Regions from separate parts of the Flavonifractor sp. An91 genome, predicted to be linked through region 3. Evidence: riboswitches for the same ligand, from Rfam matches in the RefSeq annotation. Region 3 holds a riboswitch; each other region holds the start of a gene.

The links. A riboswitch is a leader RNA that binds a small molecule or an ion and turns the genes downstream of it on or off. The one in region 3 is predicted to bind cobalamin.
Region 1: another riboswitch for cobalamin. It lies ahead of B5G42_RS02585 (hypothetical protein); the one in region 3 lies ahead of B5G42_RS11835 (energy-coupling factor ABC transporter permease).
Region 2: another riboswitch for cobalamin. It lies ahead of B5G42_RS14315 (S-layer homology domain-containing protein); the one in region 3 lies ahead of B5G42_RS11835 (energy-coupling factor ABC transporter permease).

What each region holds. Positions count from the first base shown of each region.
Region 1 covers NZ_NFHA01000002.1:181,260-188,676, reverse strand. Annotated here, with positions in the region: gene ilvA (threonine ammonia-lyase) at 1-1,011, opposite strand, end outside; gene B5G42_RS02605 (toxic anion resistance protein) at 1,177-2,340, shown strand; gene B5G42_RS02600 (response regulator transcription factor) at 2,443-3,114, shown strand; gene B5G42_RS02595 (sensor histidine kinase) at 3,116-4,753, shown strand; gene B5G42_RS02590 (DUF975 family protein) at 4,802-5,629, shown strand; cobalamin riboswitch at 5,682-5,876, shown strand; gene B5G42_RS02585 (hypothetical protein) at 6,030-6,683, shown strand; gene polA (DNA polymerase I) at 6,894-7,417, shown strand, end outside.
Region 2 covers NZ_NFHA01000031.1:2,375-9,791, forward strand. Annotated here, with positions in the region: gene B5G42_RS14300 (ABC transporter ATP-binding protein) at 1-541, shown strand, start outside; gene B5G42_RS14305 (hypothetical protein) at 608-904, opposite strand; gene B5G42_RS14310 (cysteine-rich small domain-containing protein) at 920-1,198, opposite strand; cobalamin riboswitch at 1,377-1,634, opposite strand; cobalamin riboswitch at 1,882-2,156, shown strand; gene B5G42_RS14315 (S-layer homology domain-containing protein) at 2,339-7,417, shown strand, end outside.
Region 3 covers NZ_NFHA01000020.1:55,457-62,873, forward strand. Annotated here, with positions in the region: gene B5G42_RS11820 (cobyric acid synthase) at 1-1,325, shown strand, start outside; gene B5G42_RS11825 (precorrin-8X methylmutase) at 1,329-1,976, shown strand; gene B5G42_RS11830 (sirohydrochlorin cobaltochelatase) at 1,982-2,767, shown strand; cobalamin riboswitch at 2,791-2,915, shown strand; gene B5G42_RS11835 (energy-coupling factor ABC transporter permease) at 3,035-3,688, shown strand; gene B5G42_RS11840 (energy-coupling factor ABC transporter substrate-binding protein) at 3,702-3,998, shown strand; gene cbiQ (cobalt ECF transporter T component CbiQ) at 4,001-4,780, shown strand; gene B5G42_RS11850 (ATP-binding cassette domain-containing protein) at 4,777-5,625, shown strand; gene cobI (precorrin-2 C(20)-methyltransferase) at 5,622-6,314, shown strand; gene B5G42_RS11860 (NAD(P)-dependent oxidoreductase) at 6,311-7,417, shown strand, end outside.

The DNA of each region.
Region 1 (7,417 bases), on a different contig from region 3:
CAGCTCGCCGGGACGGTCGGGCAGCTGCACCGAGAAGGTGAATACCCGGCCCCGGTTGATGAGACCGTGCTGTACCAAGCTGGCTACCGTGATCACGTCCATGTTGCCGCCGGAGAGGACAGGCACCACGTTCTTGCCCTTGCACTTGAGGTGATTCAGGGCGGCAATGGGCAGCAGACCGGCATTTTCCACGATCATCTTGTGCTTTTCCATCATATCCAGGAAGGCATCTACCAGTTCGTCGTCGTCGATGGTGATGATGTCGTCGATGTTCTGCTGGATGTAGGGGAAGATCTGGTCGCCGGGGGTCTTGACCGCCACGCCGTCGGCAATGGTCTCCACCTTGTCCAGGGTGACCACATGACCGGCATCCAGGCTGGCCTTCATGGAGGCGGCCCCGGTGGGCTCCACGCCGATGACGGTGACGTTGGGGTTGAGCAGCTTGGCCAGGGTGGACACGCCGGTGGCCAGTCCGCCGCCGCCGATGGGCACCAGGATCACGTCCACGTCGGGCAGGTCCTGGAAGATTTCGTAAGAGATGGTGCCCTGGCCGGTGGCGATGGCGGGATCGTTGAAGGGATGGACGTAGGTCAGGCCCTCCTCCGCGGACAGCTTGGCGGCCAGCTCGGCGGCGTCGTCAAAGGTCTCGCCGTGGAGCACCACCTTGGCGCCGTAATCCTTGGTGTTGTTCACCTTCACCAGGGGAGTGGTGGTGGGCATGACGATGGTGGCGCTCACGCCGGCCTGCTGGGCGGCGTAGGCCACACCCTGGGCGTGGTTGCCGGCGGAGGCGGTGACCAGACCCTTGGCCTTTTCTTCCTCGGTCAAGGTGCTGATTTTATAGTAGGCGCCCCGGATCTTGTAGGCGCCGGTAACCTGCATATTTTCCGGCTTGATGTACACATGATTGCCGGTGGCCTTGGAAAAGGCGGTGCTGTAGACCAGACTGGTGTTCCGGATGACCCCGGAGAGCACGCTGCGGGCCTCCTTAAATTCTTTCAGGGTGAGCATGGGGCAAGACTTCCTCTCTCAAAACGGAATATCGGAATATGTTTTTAATGATACTGACTTTTTGAGGGAAAGTCAACGTGTTCTTGACAGGGGAATGGGGGAACGGTACAATGATTTGGAAGAACAAGCCGGCGCTGCCGGTATGGAATATGGAGGGACGCAGTCATGGCTGACAACATGGATTTTACCCCGGAGCTGACGCTGACCCCGGATCTGGGTACCGCCGCAGCGGAAGCGCCTGCCGCGCCTCAGTTGAGCCTGGACCCCAACGCCAGTGAGGAGGCCAAGGCCATTCAGTTGGACGAAAGCCAGCTCACCGAAGCTGAGCGCAAGATGGTGGATGACTTTGCCCAGAAGATCGATCTGACCGATACCAATCTGGTGCTCCAGTACGGCGCTGCGGCCCAGAAGAACATTGCCGGTTTCTCGGAAAATACCCTCAACTCGGTGCGTACCAAGGATCTGGGCGAGGTGGGACAGGCCCTGTCCTCTCTGGTGGTGGAGCTGAAGGGCTTCGGCGGCGAGGAGGACGAGAAGGGCTTCTTCGGCTTCTTCAAGAAGAAGCGCAACCAGCTGGAGGCCATGAAGGCCTCCTACTCCAAGGCGGAGACCAACGTAAACAAGATCGTGGAGGTGCTGGAGGCCCACCAGGTGACCCTGATGAAGGACATCGCCATGCTGGACCAGATGTACGACCTCAACACCAAATATTATAAGGAACTGACCATGTATATCCTGGCGGGCAAGAAGCGCCTGGCCCAGGTGCGGGCCGGAGAGCTGGAGCAGCTGCGTCAGAAGGCGGCCCAGAGCGGCGCCCAGGAGGACGCCCAGGCCTATAACGACCTGGCCAATATGTGCACCCGCTTTGAGAAGAAGATCCACGACCTGGAGCTGACCCGGATGATTTCCATCCAGATGGGGCCCCAGACCCGGCTGATCCAGAACAACGACACCCTGATGCTGGAGAAGATCCAGTCCTCTCTGGTGAACACCATCCCCCTGTGGAAGAGCCAGATGGTGCTGGCCCTGGGGCTGGAGCACTCCCGTCAGGCCACCGCCGCCCAGAGCGCGGTGACCAACATGACCAACGAACTGCTGCAAAAGAACGCCGATATGCTGAAAATGGGCACTTTGGAGACCGCCAAGGAGGCCGAGCGCTCCGTGGTGGACCTGGAGACCCTCCAGCATACCAACCAGCAGCTCATCTCCACCCTGGATGAGGTCATGAACATCCAGCAGGAGGGCGCCCAGAAGCGCCGGGAGGCCGAAGCGGAGCTGGGCCGTATCGAAGGCGAGCTGAAGCAGAAGCTTCTGGAATTGAGAGGCTAAGCAGGAACAATTAAAAGGCGCTGCAATATCATTGCAGCGCCTTTTTTGACATCAGATGGACATATCTTTTTGCTATCCTGTGAATGAAAGGAGAGGGGAGCCATGGCGGACCATATTCTGGTGGTGGAGGACGAGGCCCGTATCCGTGATATTATCCGGGATTACTTTACTGCCCACGGTCTGGACTGCGACCTGGCTCGGGACGGGGAGGAGGCGCTAGACCTGCTGCGGGACCACGACTACGATGCCATGCTGCTGGACGTGCTCATGCCAAACCTGGACGGCTTTTCGGTCTGCCGGGTGGTACGGGCCAAGAGCCGGATGCCCATCCTCTTCCTTACCGCTCTGGGCAGTGAAGAGGATGTGCTTCAGGGGTACGCCCTGGGCGCGGATGACTATGTGACCAAACCCTTCTCCCTGGCGGTGCTGCTGGCCAAGACAAGGGCGGTGATCCGCCGCAGCCGGGGAGCGGGAGACAGCGAGACTCTGAGGTGCGGGGTCATCGCCCTGGATCTGGCGGGGCGTACCTGCACCGTGGCGGGGAAGCCGGTAAGCCTGACCCGCCGGGAATATGATCTGCTGCTCTGCCTCATCCGCAACAAAGGTCAGGTGCTCAGCCGGGACCAGCTGCTGGACAAGGTGTGGGGCATCGACTTCGAGGGAGGCCAGCGGGCGGTGGATGTGCGGATCAAAAGCCTGCGCTTGGCCCTGGGGAGCGCCGGAAAGCAGATCAAGACGGTATTCAAGGCGGGGTATCGGATGGAGGGTGAGTAATATGAAGGACAAACGGCTGTTTTTCAGATGCTTTGCCAAATCGCTGCTGGTCTCTCTGCTCCTCTGGGGGGTGGCCATAGGCGCTATGCTCTGGGTCAATCACCAGTGGAGTTGGGAGGACATTATCAGTCAGCAGTATGAGCTTCCCAATGCCATCACGCAGGGAACCACCAGCTTTTCCATCCCCACTCCGCCTGAGGAGGGGGAGATTCCAGATTGGGAGAAGGACGAATTATCCGTCATGCTGACCATGAACAGCTGCGATACCCTGAAGAAGTACGGCGGGCAATTCTTTGTGCGGGTGTACGACCAGGAGGGGGAGCGGCTGGGACAGAGCCAGATGCTGGCAGGTCGCAGCGCGGTGTACCAGCCGGACGGGACGACGGAGCTGCGGTATCTCCTCTTTGACCCGGCCCTGACCGAGGAGGGGCAGATGGCAGCCGCCCGCATTCTGAACGGCTACTCTGACCACAGCTTCTGGACCGGTATCGGCCCGGACAAAATCGAACTGACCGGCTGGGAGGAGGGGGAGGTGATCTATGTCCGGACCCTCACTCTGCACTTTGGGGAGGAGCGGGTGGTACTGGCCGATTCCGACGCCCAACTCTTTCCCGACCGGGAGGCGGAGCACTTTCAGGCCATATGGCTGGAATGTTACTGTGCTCTGACGGGCCGGGGCGGGCCGGCGAGACGGCTGGAGCAGTATCGGGACATGGTGGCGCAGGTAGACGCTGTTGAAGCGGAAAATCCCCGGTGGATGTACGCATACTCCACCGGAACTTACACGATTTACAAGGGAAATGGAAACGCCGATCTGAGGGAGTACGGCGTGCATCCGGTGGCCTCCAACTATTGCCTGCCGGGGGATTACCTGCTGGCCGGCCTGGAGCCGGCGGCTCTGCTCACCCTGGCGGCGGCGGTGGCACTGGCCCTGTTCACCGCCTGGCTGGAGAGTCGGGCCATCCGGCGGGAACGGGCCTTCGTCCGGGGGGCGGCCCATGAACTCAAGACTCCTCTGGCGGTGCTGCGCACCCATGCCGAGGCCCTGCGGGAGGACATCGACCCCGCCAAGCGGGGCCAGTACCTGGACACCGTGGTGGCTGAGAGCGACCGGATGGCGGCCCTGGTGGGGAGCCTGATGGACCTGGCCCGGCTGGAAAGAGGCGGCAAGGTGGAGCGGGAGCCCCTGGATCTGGCTGCTCTGGTGGAGAATGGTGCTGCACGGCTGTCCCTGCTGGCGGAGGAAAAGAACATTGAACTGCGTACTCAACTGGCCCCGGCATCCATGCTGGGGGACCGGCTGCGGTTGGAAGAAGTGGTGGATGATCTGGCGGACAATGCCCTGCGCCACTGCACCCCCGGCGGCGCGGTGACCATTGCCCTGGCCCAAAAGGGACGGCGGATCACGCTGACCGTGGACAACGACGGCCCCGTCATCCCGCAAAAACATCTGGACCGCCTGTTCGAGCCCTTCTACCGGGGGGATGAGGGCCGCAGCCGGGCGGACGGAGGTACCGGTTTGGGCCTGGCCATTGTCCGGGCGGCGGTGGAGGCCCATGGAGGCCGCTGCTGGGCGGTCAACCGGACGGGGGGCGTGACCTTTACGGTGGTGCTGCCCGGGTTGCAATCGGAAACATGATGTGGTATCATTTCCTCAACAAGGTAGAAACGATTGTGAGGGAGTACCATGGGATATAACCGTCCTGAGTCCAAGTGGCTGGCACGGGATGCCATGCGGGGGGCCTATCCCCACCCCATGCTGGTGACGCTGGTGTATGTGCTGCTGACCGGTGTACTGAGCAGTGTGGTGCTGAATTTTGTATCTGAGCCTTTTCAGGCTGCCTATTTTTATCTGACAGAGACCAACTATGAAGTGGAAGAGATCCTGACCGCCATCTTTACCCCCCAGCGTATTGCGGTGATTCTGGTTATGGAGCTGCTGCTGGCGCTCTATAGCTGGGTGATGGATTACGGATATACCTCCTATAGCCTGCGATTGACCCGGCGGGAAGGTCCCAGCTACCGAAATCTGCTGGATGGCTTTTATACGATAGGACGGGCACTGGCTGTGAATTTCCTGTCGGCCCTGTTTGTGTTCCTGTGGGGGCTCATCGGTATGGCGGTCTATGTGGGCTTTGTGTTCCTGGCCTATCTAATGCACAGCGTCACCCTGATCCTTGTCGGCGCTTTAATCATGCTGGTTTGGATGATTGCCATATCCTATCGTTACCGGCTGGCGGTCTACTTTCTGCTGGACCACCCGGAGATGGGCGCCCTGGAGGCCATTCGCCACAGCCGCAGCGCCATGCGGGGCAATATCATGGCACTGTTCGTACAGGACCTGTCCTTCCTGGGATGGCTGATTTTGTCTCCCTTCACCCTGGGTATTCTGAGCCTGTGGATCGGCCCCTATATGGGGGCGGCCAATGCCAATTTTTATAACTGGGTGGTGTATGGAGCCTTTCCTCAGCGGCCTCAGCCCGGCGGGTGGAACGGACCTTACGGCGGGATGTAACCAAAGTAAGCATTGTATTTTCGGACGAAGATGATATAATAGAAACAACAACTGAATCCAATCAGCGGTTGGTAGCTATCCGTCCTCAGGGGCGGAGCTTTCAATGGGAATGCGGTGCAAGTCCGCAGCAGCCCTCTCTACTGTAAGGATGACGAGCGCTCATAAGGTCACTGTCCGGGTACGGATGGGAAGACGGGCGTAAGGTTGAATCCAAGCCAGGAGACCAGCCAGCCGCGACGGTAACGCGCATATTCGGCGGGGAAATGGCGCGTGACAGCACAGGCGTTTGAGCTGATGAAAAAAGAGTTTCCCGTCCGGGAAACTCTTTTCTTTTGCTATGGCCTGGGCCATAGATGTCCCCGCCGGAATCCATTTGCAGCGGCAGGGAGGTAGTAAAGCTATGGAACGGACCGGAAAGAACAGATTGTCCCAGCGGGAATTGAATGAATATCGCCAGTGGCTGGCGGAACTGGAGGAGGAGATGACCGATACGCCCGGATTATCTCAGCAGCTGGATGGAGATCTTACCCTCTATTTTTCCCCGGAATGTCCCATTGGCAGACAGGTGTATACCAGCTTTTCCGACGAAGAACTATTGGAGTCACTGGTGGAGACCATGGAGGGGCGCAATGGTTCGCCCCGTCCGGAACGGCTGCTGTGCGTCTACCGCTGGTATCTGGAAAAGCGCTTTGGTTCCCTCCATCATGCCTGTTGGCGGGCCCGGGGCAGGAGCCGCCAGCAGGCGGCAGAGCGGATGTGGCCGGCGGACTGGCCCGAGCGGGTGGACACCCTGCCCTTCCTGAAGCGGTGCGCGTCCCGGGGCGTATGCCTGGATGAGGATGCCCGACAAACACTGGGGGAGTACTGCGCGGCGGTCCGACGGACAGGTCAGCCTCCCTGCCGGGAGGAGCTGCCCGGGGAGCTGGATGTATTGTTCAGACAAGTGGGCTGCACCTGGCAGACCGGACTGGAACTGCTGGGCATTCCTGCGCTGAGCAAGTCTGTGCGCCGGCATATGCGGCGTTATTGGGCGCGGAATGTTAGCCATGCCTGAAGCCGGAGGGGAAGGACCTTCCTGATACCGCCGTCTCAGAAGGATCTATATCCTGCTGGCTTCTGCCGAGGGGTATTTGGCCTCGGCACGCATAGCGGTCACCATTGTGAGGTGACCCGGCGGGCGTTTCTCTTGTATGGGACGGAGAAAGCTGGTATACTATAACCTGAGATTTTATGTCCGGTGTGCCGGACAGCAGGAGGTCCTTTCATGAAGCTTATGGTCATTGACGGCAATTCCATCATCAACCGGGCCTTTTACGGCATCAAGCTGCTCACCACCAAGGACGGCACCCCCACCAACGCCGTCTATGGCTTCGTGAACATCCTGCTCAAGCTGATAGACGAGGAGCGGCCAGACGCCCTGTGTGTCACCTTTGACCGAAAGGCCCCCACCTTCCGCCACCTGGCCTATGAAGGCTATAAGGCCCAGCGGAAGGGGATGCCGGAGGAGTTGGCGGCTCAATTGCCTATCCTGAAGCAGGTACTGGAGGCCATGAACATCCCTCGCTATGAGATGGATGGCTGGGAGGCCGACGACCTCATCGGTACCATCTCGGTGAAGGATACCGCCGCCGGGTGGAATACCGTCATCGTCACCGGCGACAAGGACTCCCTCCAGCTGGTCACCGATACCACCCGGGTGAAGCTGGTGTCCACCCGTATGGGCCAGACCACCACCAAGGAGATGACCCCCGAGGCCTTCCGGGAGGCCTACGGCTTTGATCCCATCCA
Region 2 (7,417 bases), on a different contig from region 3:
GGCCATGATGAGCCAAATGAGCACCGTCTATTTTTCCTTTTCTGTCTATGAAACAGTGATGATGGGCCGGTATCAGAAGCTGCGCCGGGGGCTTTTTGCATCCCCTTCCAGAGAGGACAAGCAGTGTGTGGAGCAGTACTTGCGGGCCACCGGGTTGGAGTCACTGAAGGAGTGTCAGATCTCCGAACTGTCGGGCGGTCAGCTCCAGCGGGTATTTTTGGCCCGGACGCTGGCCCAGGAACCGGAGATCATTTTACTGGATGAACCCACCAACCACCTGGATCTGAAGCATCAGACAGAACTGGTAAGCTATCTTAAAAACTGGTCTCAGGAAAAAGGACGGACGGTCATCGGAGTACTCCATGACATCAATCTTTCTCTGATGCTTTCTGATCAGCTTCTGTTTTTGAAAAATGGTTCTGTGGCAGGGATGGGGCCTGCCAATATGGTTCTGACAAGAGCGTTTCTCCATGAGGTTTATGATATGGATGTAGCCTCATATATGATGGCCTCCCTCAAGCGTTGGGAGCAGGTATCTTAACGGTATTCGGACATACAGAAAAGCACATGGCCTGTCCCTGCGTCGGGTACAGGCCATGTGCTTTTTCTATTTTTCCCAGGGCGTGTACAAACAATAGGCCGGACAGAGCTCACCCATATAGATCCATACATTTTCACCCATTTCGATGGGCTCCCGGAAAACCAGGTTGGGAACCATCAGCTTCAAGGTGGTGCGTTTGAGCCCCTTGATGTTTTCCCCCTCCTGAGTGGGAGCCTTGCTGAAATCCTCGATCCGCTGGGCCAGATCGCTGATTCCCAGCTCCCGGGAGAGTCGGGGGATCACCTCATCCTTTACGGCGTATACCACATGATCCGGATTTTCAAACCAGGTTCGACTTATCATAACGCTTGCCTCCTGTCAGTTGGTTTTTTGCGCCAGTTTTTTGATCTCGCCATACTTGCCGATGATATAGTCATAACCCTCCCTGCGATGGGGAATCAAGCAGCCGCTGCAATCCTTAATCCCCCCGGCAATATAGGTGAAGTTTCCGCCGCATTTGTCTCCCAGTGCATGCAGCGGGCAGTAGCAGAACAGGCAGTTAAAGTTTTCCGGGTCATTGGTGGGGTGGAAGGGGAAGTATTCGCATTTGCTGTTGGAAAAGAACTGAAAGTGCTTTTCGGACGTCGATGATTCCATACCGCTTCTCCTTTCATTTTACTGATTGACACATCACTCATGTGATACCCTGACCGGCGGTGAAACAGAAAAAGGAGGTGCCCGGACGGCACCTCCTTCTGACAAAAACACGCTGGCCCTAACAAGAAGGCCAGCGAGCAAAGCAACGTATACAACGGAGGACACGCCCGCTGTTTCCCCCTGCATCCTGCCATGGTGCAAGTCTCCTGACTTACGTTATGAGAGCTTGGCTCTCTGCGTCCATTTCCTACCTTCTCACAGGGTCGTTCCCTGCAATGGCGGACTTTCGTCCAGACGGCATACGCCGCTTCGGAATGGCCTCACGTACACAGTGCCGGTCGCGCGGGACTTGGATATCCCATTCGTTTTAGCTGCTGCCTGATCCTTGTCGGCAGGATCGTTACAGCAAACAGCCACACCATGCAATAGATACAGTGATATGAAATTTTCAAACCGGCGGCAAACGCCGGGCCTGGAACCAAGAATGAATCTAAATATAGCATAGCACGCCTTATGCAGGTTGTCAAACGCTCTTTAGTTTGTTTAGAAACAGAGTTCCAAGGGCTCCTCTCTGAAGAAATTTAAAAAATAGCAAAAACAGAATAGCATTTTGGTACGGCTTGTGCTATAATGCAAAAGCAACAAGGAAAATTAAATATGAAATCCGGCTTTTGTGGCAAATGCGCGACCCGGCTTTTATGAGCTGGACACGCATCCTTGTTTCTGAACAAGGGAATCAGGTGAGAATCCTGGACATGTTTCGTCCGCGACCCGTCCGTGAAAACGGCGGCAAAGGGGCGATTCTATAGCTGTGATTGTGGAGCAAATCCGTTTTCTGCGAAAGCAGGTCACTGGCGGCTGTAATGGCTTAGCTGGGAAGGCGGCGGATTTGCGTTGGCGGGCATAGCTCCGCCTGGACACATCAGTCAGAAGACCTACTAAGAGCTTACCCCCGGATCTCCGGGGCTGCTCTGACAAAAACGCCTTATGCGGCAGCACGTTTGTGTTGTCGCTTTCACGCAGTGACGACACAGGAGCGGACAGAATTGTCCGCTCCTTTTTTGTCAGGTACGGCCCCGTTCCAAAAGCCCTGTTTTTTAAAAACAGTTTTTATAAAATGGTTTAAAGGAGTGGAGCTTTGTGAAAAAAAGGATTCTTTCGTTTTTCCTGGTGCTGTGCCTGACCCTCGGCCTTCTGCCGTCGGCGGCACTGGCCTCCGGCACGGTGCAGCCGGTGTCTAGCCCCGAGGATTTTGCCGCCATGGATCCAAGTGGGAATTATATTCTGACAAGTGACATTACGGTGTCCGCTCCCTATGGGCAGGCTTTCAGCGGCAGCTTTGATGGCGGAGGGCACAAGGTAACCCTCGCCATCTCCGGCGACAGCAAGCTGGGGCTCTTTTCCGAGTTGTCCTCCGGCGCGACCATCCACAATATCATCACTGACGGTTCGGTCAGTGGTACCGATCAGGTGGGCGGTATCGCGGGCCTCAGCGCCGGTACGATTGAAAACTGCCTGAATACAGCGTCCGTCACCGCCAGCAGCGAGTATGCGGCCGGCATCGCGGGACAGTGTATCGGCGGCAGCATCACCAGCTGCGGCAACACCGGCAGCGTGGCGCTCAGCGGGGGGGAGCGCTACGCCGGCGGTATTGCCGGTCAAATCAAGGCCACAGCCATTACCAACTGCTATAACCAGGGTGAGATTTCCAGCCAACGGAACCGTTCCGGTGCAAACCTGGGCGGTATCGTCGGCTACGCAGGAGATGATTACGGTCGCGGCAGCAGCCTGAACAACTGTTATAGCACTGGTGCCATTACCGTGCAGGAAAAGGCCACCAATTTTGGCGCCATTGCCGGATGGATGTACAATTCCACAGCGGAAAACTGCCATTATCTGGATTCCAGCTGCACCACTGGTATCAACGGCAACAACCAGACGGCTGCTGCTAAAACATCGGAGGAGATGAAGGGTGCGGACTTTGCCACCGTGTTGGGCGAGGGCTTCCGAGTAAAGGCCGGGGAGTATCCGGTTCTGTCCTGGCAGATCTCGACCGCTTCCGCTGTGTTTACCATCGCGCCGTCCGCGGCAGAACTGACCATCCGCAGTGGCGACACCGTCGTGTATTCCTCCAGCCAGGGGGAGACGCGAACCGCCTCCCTGGCCGCCGGCAGCTACACCTACACGGTCAGCTGTGAGGGCTATACATCCCAGAACGGAGCGCTTACCATTTCCGAAGAGCAGGCCAACAGCAGTGCGGAAATCCAGGTAGGTTCCATCACCCTTCAACAGGACGAGAGCCAGTGGGGTACCCTGCGCTTCCAGATTGACGGTGCGGAGGATTACACCATCACCGTGACGCTGGACGGCCAGGAAATGACCGCCGGACAAAACGGAATCTATACCCTGCTTCTGAACAAGACCTATGACTACGTGGTGACGCCGGCATCGGAGCAGGTGGAAGGCGCGCAGGGAAGCATTTCTCTTTCCGAGAGCAAAATTGAGACGGTTTCCCTGAAAACGGTCACCGGCATTGCGGTCAAAACCCAGCCCGCCAAGACGGCCTATTATGTTGGTGACGCACTGGACACTGCCGGCCTTGTAGTGACAGTCAGCTACTCCGACGGCTCCACCGGGGAAGTCTCCGAGGGCTTCACTGTCAGCGGCTTTGATTCCTCGGCAGCCGGGGTAAAGACCGTTATGGTTACCTATTACGGAAGCAGAGCAGAATTCCAGGTTTCCGTAGCAGAAAAACCCTTCCCCAGTACCGTGTTCAACGCTCTGGCCGGGAAAGCCCAGGTGGTATACACCCATAACGACAAGTATCAAGGAGAGCCCGGTCAGGAGTTTGTGGAAGAGGACGGCGTTCTCCGCTCCAACAGCAAGGGGCAGGGCAATTCGCAGGTCACCGTGACCATTACGATTGACGAATCCGTTGCCCAGGGCAGCCTTTCCTTCTGGTACAAGGTGTCGTCCGAGGGTTCCTGGACTATATATGACGGTCTCGTCATCAATAAAGGCTCCAAAGTCGGCGGAGAAATAGACTGGACGAAGCACACCCTGGATGTAAAAGGCGGCGACATGGTCACGCTGACCTATGTCAAGGACTCCAGTGGTGACAAGGGAGACGACTGCGTCTATCTGAGAGACTTTACGCTGGAAACCCAGCATACCGCGACATTTACCCTTAGTCCGGAAAATGCCCAGATGATCCTGAAAGCACAGAACGGCGAAGAAACTATCGAACCTGTCTCCAACAGCAATGGAACAGTGATCTATGCGCTGGCCGACGGCACATATGACTACACGGTATCCTGCTTTGGCTATGCGGAGCGGATGGGGCAGATCACCGTGGACGGCGCTGACGTGAAGCAGGCGGTGACGCTGGATGCCAGCACCCGGCAAGCCGTCACGTTCCAGATTACCCGTCCGGAGGACATTTCCGCGCCGTATACGATCAGCGTCCTCTTCCAGGGGGAACCGGTCGCCCACAGCGGAGACGAGGCCAATGTGTATCAGCTGCCGGCCGGCGAATACACCTACACGATCAGCTGCGAGGGCTGTGAGCCGGCCAGCGGTTCCTTTACGGTGGGAGAGGAACCGGTCACCGTCCCGGTGACCCTGGAACGCCAGTGGACACTTTCCGACTACTTTAAGGCAATTTCCCCTGCCATAACCGCCGAGAACGGCACACGCTACGGCTTTGTCCGGGACAGGGAGCAGGACGGCGGGCTAATATCCGATAACGCCGGAACGAGCAGTTCGTCCGCTGCCATGACCCTCACCTTCTCCCAGGCTGCCCGGCTGGATTTTGCTTATCGGGTGTCTTCGGAAGCGAATTATGACAAATTCACGCTGAAGCATGGGACGGACACGTTGATCACTGCCAGCGGCAATGGGGAATGGACGCAGTTTGCTGTTTCCGTAGCCGCCGGCGACTCCCTGACCTTTCAATATGAAAAGGACAGCGGTGGAAATCAAGGCAGTGATGCGGTTTACCTCAAAAATTTCCGTGTGACCGCTCTGTACCCGCTGACCTATACCGGCCTGCCGGAGGGCGGCGCCTTTACGGTGCGCAATTCCAAGGGAGAGACCGTTGCGCCCCAGAGTGACGGCACCTATCTTCTGCCGGAGGGCGCGTATAAATATACCGCCTCGGCTTTCGGATACGAGACGACCCAGGGCAGCTTTTCGATTCCCGACCAGAGCAGCGTGACCGTCTCTCTGAACAAACTTCCGACTTGCAAGGTGACCTTCCGGATGCCGGAGGGCGCTTCCCTTACGGTAACGCACCCCACCGCCGGCAGCATGGATGCCTTCCGTCAGGGAAATGTGTTTACCCTGCCTGCCGGAGAGACTTACTCTTATGAAGTCACCAAGACGAACTGCCTGCCCAGCCGCGGCAGCTTTACGCTGACGGAGGAACGCACCATCGAAGTGAGCGCCCTGACGGATGCCGGTGAGGGCTGGGACGGCACAGCTGTGACCGAGCCCACGCAGGCAGAAGGCGTCTACCAGATCGGCAGTGCGGCGGAGTTGGCCTGGTTTGCCCAGCAGACAGAGAGCGAAACCGGCCTTAAGGGTCAACTGACTGCCAATATCAATCTCAACGGAAAGCCCTGGACCGGCATCAAGCAATTTGCCGGAACTCTGGACGGCGGCGGGCATGTAATCTCCGGCGTCACCGCGCCGCTCTTTGACTCAGTGGACGCAAATGGAACCGTCAAAAATCTTGTGGTAATGGGCAGCATTACCGACAGCGGTCACCTGGGCGGCATTGTCAGCACGCTTTCGGGAACTGTGGAAAACTGCGCTTTTGAGGGCAGTGTCACGAACTACGGCCCCTCCTATGGTTCTGTCAGTCTGGGCGCCATCGCCGGCCGAGCGCAGAAAGGCAGCAGCATCCGCGGCTGCGCTGTTTCGGCGGAGCTCAAGAACAATACCGCGTCGTATAATACCGCATTGCATACCGGTTTCATTGCCGGCTATGCCTACGGCATCATTGAAAACTGCTACGCCACGGGAAGCGTCTGGGCCGATTCCAGCCGCGATACCAACTCCGCCCTGGGCGGTCTGGTGGGTACCCTGTATGCGGACGGCACGCTGCGAAATACCTATTTTTCCGGCACGGTCACCGGCCCTGAGAATGGCATCGGCCTTGTGATCGGCACCAATGCGGGCACGGTGGAGAATATCTTCTTCCTTCCCAACGGATCCATTCCCGCCGTTGCCGACAATACCGCGTCCACTGCGCCTGATACCAAGGCAATCAGCGCTGACGAGATGCGAACCGATGCCTTTGCCTACGAACTGGGCAGCGCCTTCCATATGGATACCGACGGGGTCAACAGCGGCTTCCCCATCCTCAGCTGGCAGGGCGGCAGCGCGCCGGTGGTGAGCACCGATGAGGAGGACGCGGCGGCGGATCTGGCGGCGCTGAACCTGCAAACAACAGACGGCAAGACTCTCTCCGCCGACAGCCAGGGTATCTACCAGATCCGGAATGCCCTCACCCTGAAACTGCCCGGACAGGGCGAGCATGGCAGTGCCATCACCTGGACGACATCGCCGGAGGGCGGTATTTCACTGCCTGACGGTGCGCTCACCCTTCCGGAAAACGGCAAGCTGGAAATCACCCTGACCGCCCAGGTAAAAAAGGGAGAAGCCTCCAAGCAGAAGGAATTCCGGCTGGTTCTCTGGTCCCAGGGCGCGCAGGATCTGGAGACCCTGGAGGCCATCCGTGACGAGGCCCAGTCCGGCGGTACGTTCATCCAGCCCCTGGAGGCTTACGGCCACACCAACATCCGCCAGGCCATGGAACAGTATCTGCTCCGAAAGGATTACCCGGTGGATATGGCCCAGTATAGATATGATGATGACCCCCGTGCCATAAAAGTGGAGTTTGTTGCGCCCGGCACCAAAGTCTTGCCTCAGGCTGGCAGCTACCTGGCCAACGATGGTACGATCACCTATTACAGGGATGAAGGCGGCCTGGGCATCAACTATGCGCTCTATCGTGATGTGACCTTCCGGCTGCTGCTGGGTGACCAGTCCGTACAGGTGTCAATGACAGTTCACATCGGCTGGGCAAATGACTATCTCGAAGACTATCTCTCCAGTGCGGTGAACTCCATCACCTGGGAGCAGATCCGGGGCGAGAACACCAATACCGCCACAGTGACCCAGGACGAGGGCTGGTGGTACACGGTCACCGTAGAC
Region 3 (7,417 bases):
CCCAGGTCATGCAGGCCGAGGCGGCAGGGGTGGCTCCCGACGTGCGAATGAACCCCATTCTCCTGAAGCCCACCAGCGATGTGGGCTCCCAGGTCATCGTCAACGGCATTCCCCGGGGTACTATGAAGGCGGGAGATTACTTCAAGTATAAGAAAAACCTCATTCCCGACGTGATGGAGGCCTATTCCTCTCTGGCGGAGGAGTATGATATCATCGTCATCGAGGGCGCAGGCAGCCCGGCGGAGATCAACCTGAAAGAGGAGGATCTGGTCAACATGGGCATGGCCCGCATGGCCAAGGCCCCCGTGCTGCTGTGCGGCGATATTGACCGGGGGGGCGTGTTTGCCTCCCTCTACGGCACGGTGAAGCTGCTGGACCCCGACGAGCAGGATATGATCAAGGGACTCATCATCAACAAGTTCCGGGGGGATGTGGAGATTCTCCGTCCCGGCCTGACCCAGCTGGAGGAGCTGGCGGGCAAGCCGGTGCTGGGCGTGGTGCCCATGCTGGAGGTGGACGTGGACGACGAGGACTCCCTGTCCGCCCGTTTGTCCAAATCCGGTAAAGTGGGTCTGGTGGACGTGGCGGTGATCCGCCTGCCCCGGCTGTCCAACTTCACCGACTTCAACCCCCTGGAGCGGATGGAGGAGGTCTCCCTCCGCTATGTGGGGAGCGTGGGGGAGCTGGGCTATCCCGACCTCATCATCCTGCCCGGCACCAAGAACACCATGGACGACCTGCGGTGGCTGCGGCAGAGCGGCCTGGAGGGCGCCATTCTGAAGCACGCCGCCAAGGGCGGCGCGGTCATCGGAATCTGCGGCGGCTATCAGATGCTGGGCAATACCGTCTCCGACCCTGATGGGGTGGAGGGAGGCGGCACCCTGGCGGGGCTGGGCCTGCTGCCCTCTGAGACTGTGTTCCAGGGGGAAAAGACCCGCACCCGGGTGACCGGCACCTTTGCCGCTGCCGACGGTATCTTTGCCCCCATGGCCGGTGTGGCCTTTGAGGGCTATGAGATCCACATGGGCAAGACGGAGAGCGCCGCCGCCCCGCTGGTACGGTTTGCCACCCAGACCGGGGAGGTCCATACCGACGGCCTCAGCGCGGGCAACGTGTGGGGCTGCTACGTCCACGGCATTTTTGATAAGGCTGGAGCGGCCTCCGCTCTGGTGAACTGCCTGCTGAAGGCCAAGGGTTTGGAAGGCCAGGCCGCCAGCGTGGACTGGCAGGAGTACGCCCAGCGGCAGTACGACAAGCTGGCGGACGGCCTGCGGGCCAGTCTGGACATGGAGCGGATCTACCGCATCCTGAACGGGGAGGAATGACCCATGAAAAAGATAGAGTTGCAGCGGGTGGCCCCCGCTGACATTGAGGCCAGAAGCATGGAGATCATCGGCCAGGAGCTGGGGGACCGGGTGTTTCCCGCCGACCAGCTGCCCATCATCAAGCGGGCTATCCACACCAGCGCCGACTTCGACTATGCCGACAATCTGGTGTTCTCCCCGGATGCGGTGGCGGCGGGCATCGCCGCCATCAAGGGGGGCTGCACCATCGTCACCGACACCCAGATGGCCTTCTCCGGCGTCAATAAGAGGGTGCTGGAGAAGTTCGGCGGCAAGGCCGTATGCTTCATGTCCGACCCGGACGTGGCCGCTGAGGCCAAGGAGCGGGGGGAGACCCGGGCCACCGTGTCCATGGAGCGGGCCGCTCAGCTGGAGGGCCCCCTGGTGTTGGCCATCGGCAACGCCCCCACCGCTCTGGTGCGGGCCTGTGAGCTCATCGAGGAGGGGAAGATGGCCCCCGCTCTGGTGATCGGCGTGCCGGTGGGCTTTGTCAACGTGGTGGAGAGCAAGGAGCTGCTGCTCACCATGGACACCCCCCACATCGTGGCCCGGGGCCGCAAGGGGGGCAGCAACATCGCCGCTGCCATCTGCAACGCCCTGCTCTACCAGGCCAGCAACAACGTACGGGAGTGAAGGATATGAAACAACAAGCCCTTCTGGCGGTGTCCTTCGGCACCAGCCACCGGGATACCCTGGAAAAGACCATCACCGCCATCGAGAAGGCCCTGGCCGCCGCCTTTCCGGAGCGCACTCTTCGCCGGGCCTTCACCAGCGGTATGATTTTGAGAAAGCTGGAGCGGGAGGGCACCCACATCGACGACGTACCCGCCGCCCTGGAGAAGCTGGCGGCGGAGGGATACACCGACGTGCTGGTCCAGCCCACCCACATCATGAACGGCGACGAGTACGACAAGATGATGGCTCTGGCCGGCCCCTTCGAGGGCCGGTTTGAGAAGCTGACCTTCGGCCGCCCCCTGCTCACCGAGACGGGGGACTACCTGGACGCGGTGGGGGCCCTGCTCCAAGACCTGCCCCAGGCAGAGGAGGGCAAAGCCATCCTCTACATGGGCCACGGCACCGAGCACTTTGCCAACTCCTGTTACGCCCTGCTGGAGTATGTGTTCCGGGATATGGGCCGGAAGGACGTGGTCATCGGCACGGTGGAGGGCTACCCCGGCTTTGGGGAGGCGGTGCGCCGTATCCAAGAGCTGGGTGCCACAAACGTAGAGCTGCGCCCCCTGATGATCGTGGCGGGCGACCATGCCAAAAACGATCTGGCGGGGGAGGAGGAGGACTCCTGGAAGTCCCTGCTGGAACAAGAGGGCTACGCCGTCAACTGCGTGCTCCAGGGCCTGGGAGAGTTTCCCAGTATCCAGGCCCTCTTCGTCAAGCACGCCGGAGAGGCCAAACAACTCCAGGCGTAAGCCTGTTTGCATAGAGGGCCGGGAAAAGGGAAGCCGGGTGCAAATCCCGCGCAGTCCCGCTGCCGTAAGAGAAGAGCCGCCGGGCACCATGTCACTGGGAAAACCTGGGAAGACGCGCGGCGGCAGAGAGGCTCAAGCCGGAAAACCTTGCCCGGCCCGGAAACCACCCACCTACGAGTGATAGGAAAGGATGAGACAACCATGAAAACTCTGACTGCCAACAAAACCGTCCGCGCCGCGGCGGTGCTGGTGGGGCTGCTGGGTCTGATGACCATGAGCGCCTCCGCCATGCACATCGCCGAGGGTATGCTGCCGGTGAACTGGGCCATTGGCTGGGGCGCGGTGTGCGTGCCCTTCGTGGTGGCCGGCTTCTTCTCCATCAAGAAGAAGATCGATCAGGCCCCCCGGGCCAAGATCCTGCTGGCCATGTGCGGCGCCTTCGCCTTCGTGCTGTCCGCCCTGAAGATCCCCTCGGTGTCCGGCTCCTGCTCCCACCCCACCGGTGTGGGCCTGGGCGCCATCCTGTTCGGGCCCCTGGTCATGACGGTGCTGGGGCTGATCGTGCTGCTCTTCCAGGCCCTGCTGCTGGCCCACGGCGGCCTCACCACCCTGGGCGCCAACGTATTCTCCATGGCCATTGCCGGGCCCATCGTGTCCTGGCTGGTCTATAAGCTGCTGCGGAAGGCCAAGGCTCCTGCCGCTGTGGCGGTGTTTGCCGCCGCCGCCCTGGGTGACCTCTTCACCTATGTGGTCACTTCGGTCCAGCTGGGGGTCATCAACGGCGGCATGGTGAAGTTCCTCACCATCTTTGCCGTGACCCAGATCCCTCTGGCCATTGCCGAGGGCCTGCTTACCGTGGTGATCTTCAACGTGCTGGAGAAGTACAGCAAGACCGAGCTGCATGAGCTGCAGGTGCTGTAAGGAGGGGACGGATATGAAAGTTTGGCAGAAAAATTTGATTTTGATCCTGTTGGTGGTGGTCATTGCCGCCGTGCCCCTGTGGCTGCTGCCCAATGCCGAGTTCGGCGGAGCCGACGGCCAGGCTGAGGAGGCCATTATGGAGCTTAACCCCGACTATGAGCCCTGGTTTGAGCCCATTCTGGAGCCCGCCAGCGGCGAGGTGGAGTCTATGCTCTTTGCCCTCCAGGCTGCCATCGGCGCCGGTGTGGTGGGCTTCATTCTGGGCCGCATCACCAAGAAGCCGGACGGAAAAGAGAAAGGAACGAACTGACCATGGGCACCGACCGCTACGCCTATCAGTCCCGCCTGCGGCGGGTGTCTCCCATGCCCAAGCTGCTGCTGACGGTAGTCGCTCTGGTGATCTGCCTGTGCTGCGACAGCGTGGCGGTGGGCCTGTTTACCCTGGTTCTGATGGGGGGGCTTATCACCACCCTGGGGGGACTGTCCCCCAGGGTGTACCTCCATTTTTTAAAGGTGCCGCTGATCTTTCTGGTCATCGGCTGCCTTACCATCGTGGCGGGGGCCTACCCCGCTGGGACGGAGATGGTGGCAGCTATTCCGGTGGGCAACAGTTTGTGGGGCTTTACCGTGGATGGCCTTTGGCTGGGCGGCCGGATCTTCTGCAAGGCCCTGGGGGCGGTGGGATGTATGTACTTTCTCTCCCTCAATACCCCCGTTACCGATCTGACCATGGCCCTGGAGAAGCTCCATGTGCCCAAGCTGCTGGTGGAGCTGATGGAGCTCATTTACCGCTTCATTTTCGTGCTGGCGGAGACGGCTGCCAACATCCGCACCGCCCAGGATTCCCGGCTGGGCTACCGGGGGTTCCGCCGGTCGGTGTCCTCTCTGGGGATGCTGGCCTCCATGGTGTTCCTGCGGGCCTGGCGGAAGGCCGACCGTATCTATACCGCCCTGGAGTCCCGGGGCTATACCGGCAGTCTCACCACCCTGAACGACGCCTACCGTCCGGGGTGGGGGCTGCTCCCCCTCACCGTATTTGCGGCGGCGGGACAGATCGCCATTTGGTTTGTGGAAGGGAGGCTGCTGCCGTGAAGGCCATCCAGGCAGAAGATCTGTGTTATACCTATGAAGATGGCACTGTGGCCCTGGACCATATCACCTTTGCCGCAGAAAAAGGGAAGGTCACCGGTATCCTGGGGGCCAACGGGGCGGGCAAGTCCACCCTATTCCTCAGCCTCAACGGGGTGCTCACCCCCAAGAGCGGCAAGGTGGTGCTGGGGAGCCAGCCGGTGCGCTATGACAAGAAGGGCCTGCTGGAGCTGCGCCGCCGGGTGGGTATCGTGTTCCAGGACCCGGACGACCAGCTCTTCTCCGCCGACGTGTACCGGGACGTGTCCTTCGGCGGGGTGAACCTGGGCCTGCCGGCGGAGGAGGTCCGCCGCCGGGTGGAGGACGCCCTGGAGCGCACCGGAGTGTCCCATCTGCGGGACAAACCCACCCACGCCCTGTCCTACGGACAGAAGAAGCGGGTGGCCATCGCCGGTGTGTTGGTGATGGAGCCGGAGGTGCTCATTCTGGATGAACCTACCGCCGGGCTGGACCCCCAGGGGGTCAGCGACATCATGAAGCTGCTCGCCCGGCTGCGGGACGAATTGGGCATGACGGTACTCATCGCCACCCACGACATGGACATCGTGCCCCTGTACTGCGACTACGCCTACCTGCTGGGGGGCGGCAAGGTGCTGCTGGAGGGTACGCCGGAGCAGCTCTTTGCCGACCCGGCGGCCCTGCGTGCCAATCATCTCCGTCTGCCCCGCATCGCCCACCTGATGGAGGTGCTGCGGGAGGTGGATGGTCTGGACGCCGACCGGTCCGCCGCCACCATCGGGGCGGCCCGGCGGGAGATCCTGCGAATGCTCAAGGAGGAAAACCAATGAGAGGAATGTTGTACGGCGTGGGGGTTGGCCCCGGCGATCCCGAGCTGATGACCAAGAAGGCCGAGCGCATCATCCGCCAGGCGGCGGTGCTGGCCGTGCCCGACGCGGGCCGGGGGGAAAAGACCGCCCTCAATATCGTGGGGGAGCTGGCCGACGGCAAGGAACTGCTGACCTGCGAGGCCCCTATGGTGCGGGACCATGCCGCCCTGGACGGGGCCTATGAGCGCAACGCCGACTTGGTGTGCGCCGCCCTGGACGGGGGTAAGGACGTGGCCTTTATCACCCTGGGGGACCCCACGGTGTACTCCACCTATCTCTACCTCCACAAGAAGGTGGCGGCCCGGGGGTATGACGCCCAGATCATCCCCGGCGTGCCCTCTTTCTGCGCGGTGGCCGCCAAGCTGAACATGGCCCTGTGCGAGAAGGGCGAGCGGCTGCTCATCGTCCCCGCTTCCCACAAGGATGTGTCCGACTGCCTGGACCTGGACGCCAACCTGGTGTTTATGAAGGCGGGCCGTGAGATCGGTGCCCTGAAAAACACCCTGGAGGAGCACGGCCTGCTGGGCCGGGCTTCCCTGGTGGCCAACTGCGGCATGGAGGGGGAACTGGTGTGTCCCCGCTTTGCCGACCTGGAGGAGGGCAGCGGCTACTTCTCGGTGGTGCTGGTGAAAAAGGGGGAAGAGGCGTGAAGCTCATTATGACCGGGCTGGACTGGCATAAAGCCCCCATCGACCTGCGGGAACAGCTGTCCTTCACCCGCAATCAGGTGCTGGAGCTGGACCGCCGCCTGTCCCGCCGGGAAGGGGTGGAGGGCTGCGTGCTGCTGTCCACCTGCAACCGCACTGAGCTCTACCTGTCCTGCGGGGAGGGGCCCATGCCCGACCCGGGACGGCTGCTGTGCGCCGAGGCGGGGGTGGAGTACGCCCCCTTTGAGGCTGCTTTTGTCACCCGGACGGGGGAGGAGGCGGCCCGCCACCTGATGGAGGTGGCCGGCGGCCTGCGCTCCCAGATCTGGGGGGAGGATCAGATTGTCACCCAGGTGAAGGGCTCGGTTCAGGCTGCCCGTGAGGTAGGCACGGCGGACGGGGTATTGGAGACCCTGTTCCGCAACGCCGCCGCCGCCGGTAAAGAGATCAAGACCAAAGTCCGTTTCATTGGGGTACCCCGGTCGGCGGCCCGGTCCGCCGTGGACCGGCTATCCGCCCATCTGGAAGGCCTGAAGGGCCGGAAGGCCCTGGTCATCGGTAACGGAGAGATGGGGCGACTGTCTGCCTCCCTCCTCTACGAGGCGGGATGTGCCGTCACCGTGACCCTGCGCAGCTATCACCACGGGGAGACGGTGGTGCCCGCCGGGTGCACCGTCACCCCCTATGAGGAGCGGTATCAGGCCATGGAGGGCATGGACCTGGTCATCTCCGCCACCACCAGCCCCCACTACACTGTGACGGCCTGGGAACTGGCGGAGCTGTCCCGGCCCCCTCATGTGCTGGCCGACCTGGCCATCCCCCGGGATATCGAGCCCCAGGTTGCCACCCTGCCCGGATTCACCCTCTATAATGTGGACGACCTGGGGGTGGACACAAGCCGGGAACTTCCACCGGAGGCGGCGGCCATTGTGGAAAAGTATCTGGACCGGCTGAGCCAGTGGGAAAACTATAAGAATTGCCTGCCCGGCCTGGAGCGGGTGAAGCAGGCGGTGGCCGCAAGGGTGCTGTCCACCGACCTGGAGGGACCGGAGGCCCGGGAACTGGTGGAGCTGGCGGTAAGCCGGGCGGTGGATCTGCTGTCCGGC